Regions from separate parts of the Saccharopolyspora sp. 6V genome, predicted to be linked through region 3. Evidence: riboswitches for the same ligand, from Rfam matches in the RefSeq annotation. Region 3 holds a riboswitch; each other region holds the start of a gene.
The links. Region 3 has a riboswitch for thiamine pyrophosphate ahead of thiO (glycine oxidase ThiO). Riboswitches for the same ligand answer to the same signal wherever they lie in the genome.
Positions count from the first base shown of each region.

Region 1: another riboswitch for thiamine pyrophosphate. It lies ahead of LCD35_RS09235 (thiamine ABC transporter substrate binding subunit); the one in region 3 lies ahead of thiO (glycine oxidase ThiO).
Region 2: another riboswitch for thiamine pyrophosphate. It lies ahead of thiD (bifunctional hydroxymethylpyrimidine kinase/phosphomethylpyrimidine kinase); the one in region 3 lies ahead of thiO (glycine oxidase ThiO).

Region 1 is NZ_JAIUKB010000039.1:8,625-13,599, forward strand. It holds gene LCD35_RS09225 (ABC transporter ATP-binding protein) at 1-156, opposite strand, end outside; gene LCD35_RS09230 (iron ABC transporter permease) at 156-1,754, opposite strand; gene LCD35_RS09235 (thiamine ABC transporter substrate binding subunit) at 1,751-2,797, opposite strand; TPP riboswitch at 2,844-2,954, opposite strand; gene LCD35_RS09240 (4a-hydroxytetrahydrobiopterin dehydratase) at 3,025-3,318, shown strand; gene LCD35_RS09245 (FAD-dependent oxidoreductase) at 3,324-4,292, opposite strand; gene LCD35_RS30420 (DUF6157 family protein) at 4,735-4,975, shown strand, end outside.
Region 2 is NZ_JAIUKB010000103.1:221-5,195, forward strand. It holds partial or broken gene LCD35_RS19915 (hypothetical protein) at 1-13, shown strand, start outside; gene LCD35_RS19920 (polysaccharide pyruvyl transferase family protein) at 236-1,369, shown strand; gene LCD35_RS19925 (hypothetical protein) at 1,395-1,571, opposite strand; gene LCD35_RS19930 (TenA family protein) at 1,859-2,572, opposite strand; gene thiD (bifunctional hydroxymethylpyrimidine kinase/phosphomethylpyrimidine kinase) at 2,592-3,425, opposite strand; TPP riboswitch at 3,419-3,514, opposite strand; gene LCD35_RS19940 (hypothetical protein) at 3,547-3,819, opposite strand; gene LCD35_RS19945 (hypothetical protein) at 4,089-4,358, shown strand; gene LCD35_RS19950 (hypothetical protein) at 4,433-4,975, shown strand, end outside.
Region 3 is NZ_JAIUKB010000115.1:30,700-35,674, forward strand. It holds gene LCD35_RS21700 (hypothetical protein) at 1-653, shown strand, start outside; gene LCD35_RS21705 (S1 family peptidase) at 827-1,948, shown strand; gene thiE (thiamine phosphate synthase) at 2,245-2,919, opposite strand; TPP riboswitch at 2,983-3,088, shown strand; gene thiO (glycine oxidase ThiO) at 3,078-4,193, shown strand; gene thiS (sulfur carrier protein ThiS) at 4,181-4,381, shown strand; gene LCD35_RS21725 (thiazole synthase) at 4,383-4,975, shown strand, end outside.

The sequences.
Region 1 (4,975 bases), on a different contig from region 3:
TTCGAGCCCGGCGACCGCTCGCAGCAGGGTCGACTTCCCGCAGCCGGACGGTCCGAGCAGCGCCAGCACTTCGCCGTCCAGCACGGAGAGCCGCACGTCGCGCACCACCGTGGTGCCGCCGAAGCGGACGGTGAGCCCTTGCACTTCCAGCCCCATCAGAAGTCCTCCACGGCGTCGGTGCCCACCCGCAGCCGCTCGATGAGCACCACGCCGAGCACGGTGACGACCATCAGCAGCGCGCAGGCGGCGTAGGCGAGTTGCGAGTTGAGTTCGCCCGGCCTGCCGAGCAGCCGCGCAATGGCCACCGGCAGCGTCGGCGCATCGGGCCTGGCGAGGAAGCTGGTGGCGCCGAACTCCCCGAGCGCCACGACGAACCCGAACCCGGCGGCGGCCAGCACGGAACGCACCGCGAGCGGGAAGTCGATCTCGCGCCGCACCCGCCACGGCCCGGCGCCGAGCGTCGCCGCGGCCTGCCGCAGCCGGTCGTCGATGGCCCGCAGCACCGGCAGCACGGTGCGGATCACCAGCGGTGTCACCACCAGGGCCTGCGCGAACGGCACGAGCAGCGGCGAGGTGCGCAGCTCGCCGGGCAGCGAGCCGAGCGTGATCAGGTAGCCGAAGCCGACCGTCACCGCGGACACCCCCAGCGGCAGCATCAGCGCGAGGTCGAGGCTCTCCGCGACGAACCTGCGGCGCACGGCGACGAGCACGAACGAGGCGAGCAGCCCGAGCAGCAGCGCCATCCAGGTGGCGTCGACCGCGGTGCGCACCGAGTTCAGCGCGGCTTCGAGCCCGGTGACCTCCAGGGTCCCGGGCTGCCCGGTGCCCAGCAGCGCGCGGTAGCCCGCGAGCCCCCACCCGTCCCTGGTGGACACCGACCGCGCCAGCAGGGAGACGATCGGCGCGAGCAGCCCGCACAGCACCGCACCGGCGAGCCCGACGATCCACCACTCGGCGCCTTGCGGCGGCCGGGCGGTGGTCGCGGGCGCGCGCAGCCGCAGCGCGGTCTCCCGACGGCGGCGCGCGATGGTGGCCACGAGCAGGGCGGCGACGACGGCGACCAGCTGCAGCAGGGACAGCGCCGCGGCGCCGGGCAGGTCCAGCAGCTGCACGGTGCGCAGGTAGATCTCCGTCTCCAGGGTGCGCAGCCGACCGCCGCCGAGCACCAGCACCACCCCGAAGCTGGTGGCGCTGAACAGGAACACGACGGCCGCCGCCGATCCGAGCGCGGGCAGCAGCGCGGGCAGCGTCACCGAGGTGAAGGTGCGCAGCCGCCCGGCTCCCAGCGATCGGGCGGCGTCCTCCATCCGCCGGTCCAGGTGCCCCCACAACCCGCTGACGGTGCGCGCGACGACGGCGACGTTGAAGAACGCGTTGGCCAGCACGATCGGCAGCACTCCCCCGTCGGCGCCGAACAACGCGCGGAAGGCCATGCCCACGACGATCGTCGGCAGCACGAACGGCACGGTCACCGCGACCCGCAGCAGCCCTGTGCCGGGCAGGACGAGCCTGGCGAGCACGTAGGCGAGCGGCAGCCCGCAGAGCAGCGCGACCGCGGTGGACGCGGCGGCCTGCCCGAGGGTGAAGCCGACGAGCCGCCAAGTGGCCGGCTCGGCGAGCACCGCTCCGACGTCGCCGCGCACGCCCAGCCCGATGATCGCCGCGACGGGCCAGGCGAAGAAGACCCCGAGGAAGCCGAGGACGACCGCCGCGGCCAGCGCCACCGGAACCCGGCGGCGGAGTTCGCCGGTCATCCCCGGACCAGCGTCCGCCACTGCTCGACCCACCGGTCCCGGTTGTTCTCCACCTCGTCGGCGGGCAGTTCCGCGGGCCGCGACGGCAGCGGCGCGCTGGCCGCCCAGCCTTCGGGCAGCGGCACCCCGTCGACCGCGGGGTACACGTACATCTGGTCGGCGACCTGACCTTGGAACTCGGGCGAGAGCAGGAAGTCCACCACTTCCCGCGCCGCCTGCGGGTCCTTCGCGCCGGTGAGCACGCCCGCGTACTCGACCTGCCGGTAGCAGGTGTCGAGCAGGGCCTTGGTGCGCGGCGCACCGTTCTCGTCGACCTCGGCGGCGGGCGAGGACGCGTAGGACAGCACGATCGGTCGCGGCCCCTGGCCGGTGGAACCGGAGAAGTCCTGGTTGTAGGCCTCTTCCCAGCCGGAGGACAGCCGCACGCCGTTGGCGTCGAGGGCGCGCCAGTAGTCCTGCCAACCGGGCTCGCCGAAGGCGTCGATGGTGCCGAGCAGGAACGCCAATCCAGGGGAGGACGTCGTCGGGTCCGGCATCGAGGTCAGGTCCCGGTAGCGGGGATCGGTGAGGTCGCGCAGCGTCGTCGGCTCCGGCAGCCGGTGCGCGGCGAACCAGGCGGTGTCGATGTTGAGGCACACGTCGGCGACGTCGACGGCGGTGAGCCGGTTCTGCTGGTCCTGGGCGTAGCGCTGCGGTCCGCGGTCGGCGGCGGCGGGCCGGTACGGGGCGAACACGTCGGCGCGCAGCGCGCGGGAGGCGAAGGTGGAGTCCACGCCGTAGGCGACGTCGCCGAGCGGTGCCGCCTTGGACAGCGCCAACTTGTTGGTCAGCTCTCCGGCGTCACCGCTGTTGCGGATCTCCAGGTGGATGCCGCTGCGCTTCTCGAAGTCGGCGAGCAGCGCCGGGTCGGCGACGAACGAGTCGTGCGCGACGAGGGTGACGGTGCGCGCCGCGGTGTCATCGCCGGAGCTCCCGATGAGCGAACATCCGGTGGTGAGCGCGGCGGCGGCGAGTGCCGCGGCCCAGCGCAGTAAGGGGTTCAACGGTCCTCCCGAGTAGCACACCGGTCTCGGCCACGCGTGCGAACTCGAGCTGATCGCGACACCTCCCTGCGCCGGCATGATCCGGTTCAGGTGCGGACGGTCGAGGGGATGCGCCCCTCCTCTCAGCCCAGCGCGCTGGACTCCCGTGGCGACCGGCAGTCTACGTGCCGCCACCGAGCCGGGGGTCGACGGTCGCGTTCCGGCCGTCCGACGACCACCATGTGGGCATGACCGAACTGCTGAACGACACCCAGGTCGCCGAATCGCTGTCCCGGCTACCGGAGTGGGCCCAGGACGGCACCACGATCGTGCGGAGCGTGGAGTTCGCGAGCTTCCCGCAGGCCATCCAGGCGGTGAACCGGGTCGCGGAGATCGCGGAGAGCGAGAACCACCACCCGGATCTGGACATCCGCTGGCGCACCGTCGTGTTCGCCCTCTCGACGCATTCGGCGGGTGGCCTCACCGCGAAGGACTTCACGCTGGCGGAGGAGATCGACGGGGTGGTCGACGCGTTGACGTGAGCCGGTCAGCGCACCGGTCGGCCGAGGACGAGCCCGGCGGCTTCGGCGGCGCAGCCCCAGGACAGCGACACCCCGCAGCCGGAGTGCCCGTAGTCGTGCACGACGGTGGCGCCGCCGAACCGTTCGGTTTCGAGCCGCACGGCGTCGCGCCCGGGGCGCAGTCCGACGGTCTCGCCGAGGACTTCGGCGCCGGCGAGCAGCGGTTCGACCTGCGCGCAGCGGCGCAGCACGGCGGCGCTGTCGTCGCGGTCGTGTGCGCGGGACCAGTCGTGCTCGCCCGCGACGCCGCCGAGCACGACTTGGTCGCCGTGCGGGACGTACGAGGTGAACTCGGGTCCGGCGCCGACTTCGACGAAGTACTCGCTGATGCCGGGGTTGCGGACGAGGACGTGCTGCCCCCGCACGGGCCGCACGCCGGGGTCGCCGACGAGCTCGTGCGCGCCGACCCCGGTGCAGTTGACGATGCGGTCCGCTTCGGCCGCGGCGTCGGCCAGCGAGGACACCGGGCTGATCAGCAGTTCGCCGCCGGCGGCGAGCAGTCTCCCGGTGAGGTGTTCGAGGTAGCGCGGCATGTCGATCAGCGGGAGCGTCGCCCGGTAGCCGCTGCGGAACCCGGCGGGCAGCTCGTCCGGGGTGCAGCGGCGCAGGTCGGGCAGCAGCAGCGCTTCGGGCGGCAGCTGGTCGCCGAGGTCGACGCGGGCGGCCATCCGCCCGGTGGCGAGGTGCACTCCGCTGGTGTCGTCGGCGGCCAGTTCGACCAGCGCGCGGTAGGTGTCGGCGACCCACCGGCGCACCCGGTCGGCGGGTTGCAGCAGCGCCGGCCCCCAGATCGCGCCGGCGACGGCGGAGGTGGTGTCGGCGGGTGGCTCGTCGGTGCGCACGCGCACCGGCACGCCGGATTCGGCGAGGATCACGGCGGTGCTGAGCCCGATCACCCCGGCTCCGATGACCAGGACGGTCCCGTTGGCGGCCATTTCGGCACGCTAGCAGCGTTGCCCGCCGCGCACGGCCTGCTCGGGGCGGGTTTCGCGGCCGCTCGGCGCGGTCCTAGTCCTCGACGATGGTGATCGTGCCGGTGCCGCCGCAGTTGCTGCACCCCTTGCCGTTGCAGTCTCCGCAGATCAAGGTGATGTGCTGCATGCGCACAACGTAAATCGCCTGGTCATGGCGTGCGACTCAGCTGTGCCGGGGTGCGCCGCCCGCAGTTCGCGGCGGGCCGCGCTGCGCTACCGACCCCGCACGCCTTTCACTCGGACGTGCCCGAGCGGGGTGCGGCGGCGGGTCGGGGAATCGCGTTCGCCGGGTGTTCGTCATCGATCGGGGGTCAGCCGATCGCGGTCCGAGGCAAGGAGCACCGGAATCGAGGAACGGCCGCTTCCCCATCCGCCGTCGGTCCCCCGGCGTACCGTTCCGGGCGTGGAACGGGTCGATCGCACGAACACGTTTATCGAGGTGGCCGAGGACTGCCCGGTCACCACCGCGACGGTGCCCCCGCTGAACGCAGAGGCGCCGTCGGTGGCAGCGCGCACCTACCGGCTGATCGCCGAGCACCCGTACGAGTTCACGTCCGGTGACGTCATCTTCACCGTCTTCGCGGACCGCGCCGCCATCCCGGACGAGGAGCGGGCGGACGCCCGCCGGGAGTTCTTCGCGCGGA
Region 2 (4,975 bases), on a different contig from region 3:
CGACCACAACTGACCCGACGAGCAGCGGCGGCGACGCCTCGGTACCGACACCGAGCCGTCGCCGCCGCTTCTTCGTGCGCGCCACTCCGGGAGACTGCCGACCGGAGCAGGACCCTGCGGCCGAACGCGCCCCCGCGCGGCCGCCCCGGATGCCTCCGAGCGGGACCCACCGCGCCGGGTTGTTAGGTTCGGCGCCTACCGCGCCCAGCCGCGAACCCGAACGGTGGAGAACCCAGTGTCGAGTCCCGCAACGCACCCCACGCTGTACCTGGTCGCCACGACCGGGAACCCGAACTACGGCGACGAGCTGATCGCCGCGACCTGGCTGAAGTACCTGGCCAGAGTCGCCCCCGACAGCGAGGTGTGGCTCGACTGCCCCAACCCCGGCCCCAGCGAGGTGCTGCTCGGCCACCTGCACCCGCACGTCCGGTTCACCGACACGCTGTGGCGGCTGTGCTGGTCGGCGCCCTCCGACGAGCCGTGGGAGGTGGCGTCGTTCGTGCAGCACGCCATGATCAACCCGGGGTTGGCGCCGCACTGGCTGGCCGGGATCGAGCTCGCCGCGCGCGCCGACCTGGTGCACATCATCGGCGGCGGGTTCATCAACTCGATCTGGCCGCGGCACTACGGGCTGCTGGCGGGCGCGGTCGCCGCGGTGCGCCGCTCCGGCGGGCGGGCCGTGATGACCGGGCAGGGCCTGTGGCCGACGCCGGAGGAGGCGCGCCCGCTGGTGCGCAACCTCGCCTCGCAGTTCGAGCTGATCGACGTGCGCGACGAGCCGTCGGCCGAGCTGCTCGACTCCGCGGGCCAGCTCACCGCCACCGGCGACGACATGTTCTTCGGCATCGCCCCGGAGCTGTACCGCACCGACGACCTGCGGGACGTGATGATCTGCCTGCAGTCGGACCTGCTGGACGTCACGGTGCCCGCGCTGGCCGGGTTCCTGCTCGACACGCTGCGCGCCTGGGACGTGCGGCCCGAGCAGGTCGGCGTCATCGAAGGCATCCCGCGGGTGGACCGCGAGGTGTTCGCCCTCGTCGAGCACGACCTGCCCGGCGCCCGCTTCTACCCGTTCTCCGAGATCATGGACCACGGGCTGCCCGCCGCCGCCGGCCAGCGCTGGCTGTCGACCCGGTTCCACATGCACCTGATGGCCGCGGCCGCCGGGGCGCACGGCGTCGCCGTGTCGATCAACTCCGGGTACTACACGAACAAGCACCGGTCGCTGATCCAGCGCGGCTCCGGCTGGGGCCTCAGCGAGGGCCTCCAGGTGCCGCCGCAGCCGCGGGAAGGCGGCTACGAGCGGTCGACGCTGGACGCGCTGCAGGAGGCCAAGTCGAAGCTCGCCTGGTCCATCTACGGGGACTGAGCCGCCGGGCCGGGCGGCGGCGCGCTCAGGCCGCCGCCTGCCCGGTCTCGCAGGTGCCCTCGGCTCGGGGCCGCAGCACGTGGATGTCCGCGGACGATTTTTCAGGCTCCGTTTCCGCCTGGGCGGACTCGGCGTCCGCCCGGCGGTCGGCGATGTAGAAGGGGGCTGCGGCCAGCACCGGCACCAGCATCCCCGCCAGCATGATCAGAATTGAAGTCCCCGTACTCAAGGCCACCGAACCCCGCGCGGTGGGAGGCGGACCTCCCACGACCGAACACGCCGAACGAACGTGTCGTGAGCCTCATCGTCGTGGCTGAGGGTGTTCGTTAACACCGCTCGAAAGTGCTCCTGATCACGCTTCCCGCGAGCGCCCGCACCGCGGCTGACCACCCGCGTCACCGCCCCCGCCGCGCCGCAGGGCACGTCGCGGAGGGTGATCGGGTCCGGGTATTCGCCGCAGCGCGGAAACCGTGCCGCCGCAACGACTTCTCACGCCGGGAGCCACTGCGCCGTCGGCCACCGCTCCAGGCGCCACGCGCCGTCCCAGAACATCCACTCGTACTCGGTGGCACGCGCGAACGCGGCCAGCATCCGCTCCCGCACCGGCTCGTCGGCGGCCGCGGCCGCCCGGTCGGTGAGCTCGCGGGCCGCCAGCACCGCTTCGGCGAACTCCTCGTCGGCGTAGGTCTCGATCCACCGCCGGTACGGGTGCGCCGACACGTCGCCGACGGCGGCGAGGATCTCACTGCCCACGTGCTGGTACACCCAGAAGCACGGCAGCACCGCCGCCAGCAGCACCGGGTAGGGGTCGACCAGCGCGCTCGCCCGCAGGAACGAGGTGTAGGCGGTGCACGACGGCGAGGTCGCCACCCCCGCCAGGTCGTCCGCGGAGAGCCCGAACTCCTCGACGTAGCCCGCGTGCAACCGGCGCTCCTCCACCAGCGCGCCCCGCGCGGCCCCCGCGAGGAACGCCGCGTCCGCCGGATCCTCGGACCGGGTCGCGGCCGCCGACAGCGCCTGCGCGAACGCGATCAGGTAGCGGGCGTCCTGCACGAAATAGAACGCGAACCGCTCCCGGTCGAGGGTGCCGTCGGTGAGCGCCGCGTTGAACGGGTGCGCCACCACGGCCCGCTGCAGCTCGGCGGTGCGTTCCCAGGCGCGGGCGCAGAAACCGCCCGCGGGCGGATCGGGCAACCTGCTCATGACCTTCGTCCTTCCGATCTCACCACCAGCGGTGGAAGTGGTGCACGGGCCCGTGCCCGCGGCCCACGTCGAGGCGCTCCGCGGCCCGCAGCGCCCCGGTCAGGTAGTCCTTGCCGTCCCGCACGGCGGTCGCCCAGTCGGGCCTGCGGGGACGCAGCGCCGCGATCGCCGCGGACAGCGTGCAGCCGGTGCCGTGGTCGTTCGCGGTGTCGATCCGCTCGCTGCGCAGCCACCGCACCTCGCCGTCGCCGCGGAACAGGTCGGCGCTGGCGGGTTCCGCGCGCAGGTGCCCGCCCTTGAGCAGCACCTGCTTCGCGCCCAGGTCGGCGAGCCGCTGCGCCTGCGCGGCCATCTCGGCCAAGCCGGTGATCTCCGGCTCGCCCAGCAGGTCCGCCGCTTCCGGCAGGTTCGGGGTGATCAGGTCGACGCGCGGCAGCAGCTCGTCGCGCAGCACCGCGACCGCTTCGTCGGCGAGCAGCCGGTGGCCGCTCTTCGCGACCATCACCGGGTCCAGCACCACGTGCGGCGGGGCGTAGCGGTCCAGCACGGCGACGACCGCGCGGATCACCTCGGCGTTCGCCAGCATCCCGATCTTCACCGCGTCCACCCGGACGTCGTCGAGCAGCGTCGTGAGCTGGGCGGTGACGAACTCCGGCGGTACCTCGCGGACCTCGGCGACACCGGTGGTGGTCTGCGCGACCAGCGCGGTCACCGCGGACATGCCGTAGGCGCCGTTCGCGGAGAAGGCCTTCAGGTCCGCTTGGATGCCGGCTCCGCCGCTGGGATCGGTCCCCGCGATCGAGAGCACGTTCGGGACCCGGTCGGATCCGGGCAGGGCAGCACGAGTGGTCACGTCGGTGACGTCCCTCCGCTAGCACGAACTAGGTCAGGTTCGACGGGTCTGCTCTCAGCCCGGCCGTCCGGGCACCCCGCGTCACTGGCCCCAACCTAGCAACGGGCGTCAAGCTGCGGACTCACTCGACGAGGCCGATGATCGCGCCCGCGGTGAACCGCTCCCCCGCCCTGCCCTGCCGCCACAGCGTTCCGCTCGCCGGGGCGCGCACCGTGCGCGGGGCGCCGTCGGTCACCACCTCGGTCACCGGGGCTCCGCTGCGCACCCGGGCGCCGTCGGGGACCAGCCAGCGGGCGAGGGAACCGGGCTCCCGCGGATCGTCGTGCGGACGCGGGAAGTGCAGGTCCGTCACGGGGTGCGCCTCCGGGTTCCGCTCGCTCGACGCGCCCAGCATGGGCGGTGATCCTTCTCACCACAAGCGGGTTCCGCGCCCGGCGCCCTGGTTCGGGCGGCCCAGCACCGGGTCAGCGGCGAGTCGAGACCGCTCCGCCGAACAGCCGCTCTCACACGATCGGAGCAGCGCAGCCGCCGGTCGCCCCCGCCACGCGAATGCAACGTGCGCGCTGATCGTTCCGTCTAGAGTTCGAGATCCGGCCAGTGGACCGAAGCCGGACGAACTGCGCGCCCGCGGGTCGTCCTGACAGGTATGGGGGTGGGACGGCAATGTTCCCCGATCAAGAGCACGTGTGGTGGATCGTCGGAGCGGGCAAGCGGGTCCGGCACGCGATCACGGTGCGCCCGGGCGCCAGACCGGCCGGTGATCCGGTGCAGACCCTGTGCGATGCGACGATCAAGCTCCCGCACGAGACGTGGCCCGCCACCAAGGAACCGTCGAGCCGCCGCATCACGGAGCGTTGCGCGGAGTGCGAGCAGGCGGTCGACGAACAGCTCGCGCGTGACGGCGATCTCGTGGTCACCACCTGGGACGCCTAGGGCGAGGGAAGTCACACCGCTCAGGGCTGATCGCCTAGTGAGGCGACCCTGCGTGGCGGATTAAAGTTGACGCAATGGACACCACTGCCGACGCCCCCCAGACCGCCCGTTCCCGCCGCTCCGCCCGGCCGGATCCGGCGGAGGTATGGGCTCCGCTGGCCGGTCTCGCCGACGCCGCAGCGCAGGGCGGGACGTCCGGAGCCGTCGCCATCACCCGCGGGTTCGACCGCAACAGCAGGCTGCGCGCCAAGGCGCTGCGCGACCTGCTGGAGGAGCGCGGGGTGGCGGCCATCGAGATCACCCCGGCCGTGGGCAGCGAGCGGCTGCTCGCGGACAGCGAGATCACGTCGGTGGTGAACCTGATCGGCGCCGGTTCCTGGCAGCCGTACCGGCTGGCCGCGAAGCTGCGCGCCCCGCTGCTGGCGGTGCGCGGCGACGAGGAGGCCGGGCAGGACTCGCGGGACGTCATCGGCGTCACCGCCGCCGAGGACCGGCGCGACGTCGCCCTCTCGCACGTGGCGGTGCGCCCGGAGACCGAGGGCCAGGGCAGCCTGATCGTCACCGCCGACGGCGAGCCGATCTCGGTGCCCGGCGGTTCCGCGGTGGTCACCCTGCGG
Region 3 (4,975 bases):
ACCGCGACCCCGACGCGACCCGCAGGCTCGACCCCGCGGAAGCGCGGACCCGGATGCTGAACTGGGCGGTCACCTCGGACGGCTCGGCGGCTGCGGACGGCACGGCGACCTCGGACGGCACGGCGGCTTCGGGCGGCACGGCGGCTTCGGACGGCTCGGCGACTTCGGACGACACCGGTGCGGCGAGCACCGCGCCGCGCGGCCGCCGCCTCCGCTGGGGCGTCGTCGCCGCGACCAGCGCCCTCATCTTCGGCCTCGGCATGCTCCTGATCACCGGGTTCGAAGGGGTGCTCGGCAAGCCGCTCTCCGGCGGCGACGGCGGCACCACGATCAGCAAGGTCTTCACGCCCGCGGCGAACCGGGACACCGGCGACCCCGCGCCGCAGGAGACCGGATCCGCGGAACCGACCTCCTCGCAGCAGCAGGAGAGCAGCTCCGAATCCGCGGAGCGGACCTCCGGCGAGCCGACCTCCGGCGAACCGACCGAGACCACCGAGACCGGGCGGAGCGAGGCCACCGAACCGACCCGCGAGACCGGCGCCTCCGAAGCCCCGCAGCCCACCGGCGAGCAGAGGCCCGAGTCCGGTCCCACCGGCGAGCGGGGTTCCGCGGGCGGCGAATCCGCAATGCAGGAGCAGCCCGACTCTCCGTGATCGGAGAGCAGCGAATGGTGACGATTCCCGGTTATCCGGCCGGAATGCCGGATAACCGGGAATTTTTGCGCGTCGATGCGTCGAAAGGTGGATGTGCCGGGCGGTGGCCCCCACCAATACTGGCTCCTCGTAGGGATCTTTGAGCCCCACCTCAAGGAGTAGGAGACCCACCTATGACGCGCAAGCTCGCGGCCAGAATGGCCGGGACGATCGTGCTGGCGGCCGGAACCGTCGCCGCCTTCACCATGCCCGCTTCGGCGACCGTCGCCCCCGCGCCGCTGGAGAAGGCAGCCACCCAGCTCGAAGCCATGCAGCGCGACTTCGGCCTCACCGCCGACCAGGCGCAGGCCCGGCTGCACAGCGAGGCCATCGCCAACACCGCGGACCGGACGCTGCGCGGCGTGCTCGCCGACGCGTTCGGCGGTTCGCGCTACGACGCCGAGCTGGGCAAGCTCGTCGTCGGCACCACCGACGCGAACCTGGTCGACGAGATCCGCGCCGCGGGCGCCGAGCCGAAGCTGGTCGAGCACAGCACCGCGCAGCTGGCCGGCGTCGTCGACGGGCTCAACACCCGCCAGGCGCCGCAGGGCGTCACCGGCTGGTACCTGGACTCGGCCGCCAACTCGGTCGTGGTCACCGCCGCCGAGGGCGCGGGTGCCGCCGCGAACGAGTTCGTGCACGCCACCGGGGTGGGGGCGCAGGCCGTGCGCGTCGTCGAATCCGCGGAGTCCCCGCGCATCCTCGCCGACGTGATCGGCGGCAACGCCTACACGATCGGCGGCAGCGCCCGCTGCTCCGTCGGCTTCTCGGTGGAGGGCGGCTTCGTCAGCGCCGGGCACTGCGGCAGCGAGGGCGACACCACCAGCACGCCGTCCGGCACCTTCGCGGGCTCCTCGTTCCCCGGGGACGACTACTCCTACGTGGAGGTCGCTTCCGGTGAGACCCCGCGCGGCCTGGTGAACGACTACGCGGGCGGCACCGTCGGCGTCGCCGGTTCGACCGAGGCCGCCGAGGGCGCCTCGATCTGCCGGTCCGGCTCCACCAGCGGCTGGCACTGCGGCACCGTCCAGGCCAAGAACCAGACGGTGAACTACGCCGAGGGCACCGTCACCGGGCTGACCCGCACCGACGCGTGCGCCGAGCCCGGCGACTCCGGCGGCTCGTGGCTGGCCGGTGACCAGGCGCAGGGCGTGACCTCCGGTGGTTCGGGCGACTGCACCAGCGGTGGTACGACCTACTTCCAGCCGGTCAACGAGATCCTGGACGCCTACGGCCTGACCCTGATCACGGAGTGATCGGGAGCCCGGTCACCGGGTGATGGCAGCCGGACGGGCTGCGTCTCAGCCCCACGAGACGCAGCCCGTCTTGCTTTTTCGCTGCTTCTGCTGCGTGGGGGTGGGGTGGCGGAACCTCAGCGGCCCCCTCGCTGCGGGATCTTTTTCGCAGGTGGCCTCCGCCACATGCGAAAAAGCTGTCCTCGCGAGGGAACCGCTGAGAACCCGCGGGTGGTCTGGTTGCTCTTGTGGTCGCTGCTCAGCGGCTTCGCCGCTGACAGGAAAGAGTCGCGAACCCGGCCGGGCCGGTTCGGTGGTCAGGTGGGTAGTCCGGCCTTGAGGGATTCGGCGGCGGCGCGCGGGTCCTCGGCCTCGGTGATGGCCCGAACCACCACGATCCGTTCCGCGCCCGCCGCGACCACCTCGGCGAGGTTGTCGTGGCCGACGCCGCCGATCGCGAACCACGGCCTCCCGTGCCCGCGGTGCTCCGCGGCGTGGCGCACCAGCTCGATGCCCGCCGCCTCCCGGCCCGGTTTCGTCGGCGTCGTCCACACCGGGCCGGTGCAGAAGTAGTCCACGCCCGGTTCGGTCGAGGCCGCGTCCGCCTGCACCACGTCGTGCGTGGAACGCCCCAGCACCACCTCGTCGCCGACGATGCGCCGCGCCACGTCCACCGGCAGGTCGTCCTGCCCCAGGTGCAGCACGTCGGCCTCCGCGGCCAGCGCCACGTCCGCGCGGTCGTTCACCGCCAGCAGCGCGCCGTGCCGAACGCAGGCCTCCGCGAGCACCTCCAGCGCCGCCAGCTCCTGCCGCGCCTCCAGCGGCGCCCCGCCGGGCCCCTTGTCCCGCAGCTGGACGACGTCCACGCCGCCGGACAGCGCGGCGTCGGCGAACTCCGCCAGATCGCCCCGCTCCGCGCGCGCGTCGGTGCAGAGGTACAACCGTGCGTCGGCGAGCCGCGTGCGGATGCCGAAACCGTCCAATCCGGGCATGCCCCCAGGGTAGTCCGCGGCCGGGCGGCGGCTGACCTCGCGCGGGCGGATGAGTACGGTGGTGGTGGTTGGCACGGGAGCCCGGGATCCGGGCTGAGAGGGGGCGCAGGCCCCGACCGTCGAACCTGATCCGGGTCATGCCGGCGCAGGGAGCGCAGATGCAGCAGCAGTCGTCCGTCACCGTCGTCGGTGGCGGGGTCATCGGTCTCTCCGTCGCGTGGACGGCCGCGCGCGCGGGCCACCGCGTCGAGGTCGTCGATGCGGGGGAGCGGCGTGCGTCGTGGGTCGCGGGCGGGATGCTCGCCCCGGTCGCCGAGGCCGCGCCGGGGGAAGAGGAACTGCTGGAGCTCGGGTCCGAGTCGCTGCGCCGCTGGCCGTCGTTCGCCGCCGAGCTGGCCCGCGGGTCCGGGCTGCCGTCCGGGCTGCGCCGGGAGGGCACGCTGGTGGTCGGCGTGGACGGTGCCGACCGCGCCGAGCTGGACATGCTCGCCGACCACCTCGCCTCGCTGGGGCGCACCGTCACCCGGCTCGGCGGCCGGGAGGTGCGCCGCCTCGAACCCTCGCTGGGGCCCGCGGTGCGGCGCGGCCTGGAGGTGCCCGGCGATCTGGCGGTGGACAACCGGCTGGCGCTGGCCGCGCTGCGGGCCGCGGCGGAGGCGGCGGGCGTCCGGTTCCGCGCCGGGGCGGCGCGGCGGGTGCGGCCGGGCGAGGTGGAGCTCGCCGAACGGACCCTGCGCTGCGACGTCGCGGTGATCGCCGCCGGTGCCCGCTCCGGCGAGCTGCACCCGGCGCTCACCGGCCGGATCCGCCCGGTCAAGGGCGAGGTGCTGCGGCTGCGGGCGCGCCCCACCGCGCTGCCCCCGCCCGCGCGCACCGTGCGCGGCCCGGTGCGCGGCAGGCAGGTCTACCTGGTCCCGCGCGACGACGGCGGGCTCGTCGTCGGCGCCACCCAGCACGACGCCGGGTTCGACGAGACCGTCACCGCCGGCGGCGTCCGCGACCTGCTGGCCGACGCGGAACGAGTGCTGCCGGGCATCGCCGAGTACGAGCTGCTCGAAGCCGTCGCCGGGCTGCGGCCCGGCACGCACGACAACCTGCCGGTGATCGGCGAACTGGAGCCGGGGGTGCTGGCCGCGACCGGCCACCACCGCAACGGGTTCCTGCTCGCGCCGATCACCGCGGACGCGGTGCTGGCGGAGCTGTCGGGCCGCGAACCACCGGTCGCCGGACCGGTTCCCGCAGGCGACGGAGGAGGTCGACCGTGCAAGTGGTGATCAACGGGGCGGAACGTCCCGTGCAGGTGGATGCGACGCTGGCGGCGGTGCTCGCCGAGTTCGGCGTGCCCGAGCGCGGTGTGGCCGTCGCCGTGGACGGGACCGTGGTGCCCAGGGCGAACTGGCAGGCGACGGAACTCCGCGACGGGGCGGCCGTCGAAGTGCTCACCGCGGTGCAGGGGGGCTGACGTGGACGACGCGCTGGTGATCGCGGGCCGGGAGTTCGGCTCCCGGCTGATCACGGGGACCGGGGGAGCGGCGAACCTGTCGGTGCTGGAGCGGGCGCTGCTGGCCTCCGGCACCGAGCTGACCACGGTGGCGATGCGCCGCGCCGACGCCGGGGGCCGCACCGGCGTGCTGGACCTGCTGCACCGGCTCGGCATCGAGGCGCTGCCGAACACCGCGGGCTGCCGCACGGCGGCGGAGGCGGTGCTCACCGCGCAGCTCGCCAGGGAAGCGCTGGGGACGAACTGGGTGAAGCTGGAGGTGGTGGCCGACGAGGACACGCTGCTGCCGGACCCGGTGGAGCTGCTGGACGCGGCCGAGCAGCTCGTCGACCAGGGCTTCGTGGTGCTGGCCTACACCAACGACGACCCGGTGCTGGCGACGCGGCTGGAGGACGTGGGCTGCGCGGCGGTGATGCCGCTGGGCTCGCCGATCGGCACCGGGCTGGGCATCCGGAACCCGCACAACATCGAGATGATCGTGTCCCGGGCGTCGGTGCCGGTCGTGCTCGACGCGGGCATCGGCACCGCCTCCGACGCGGCGCTGGCGATGGAGCT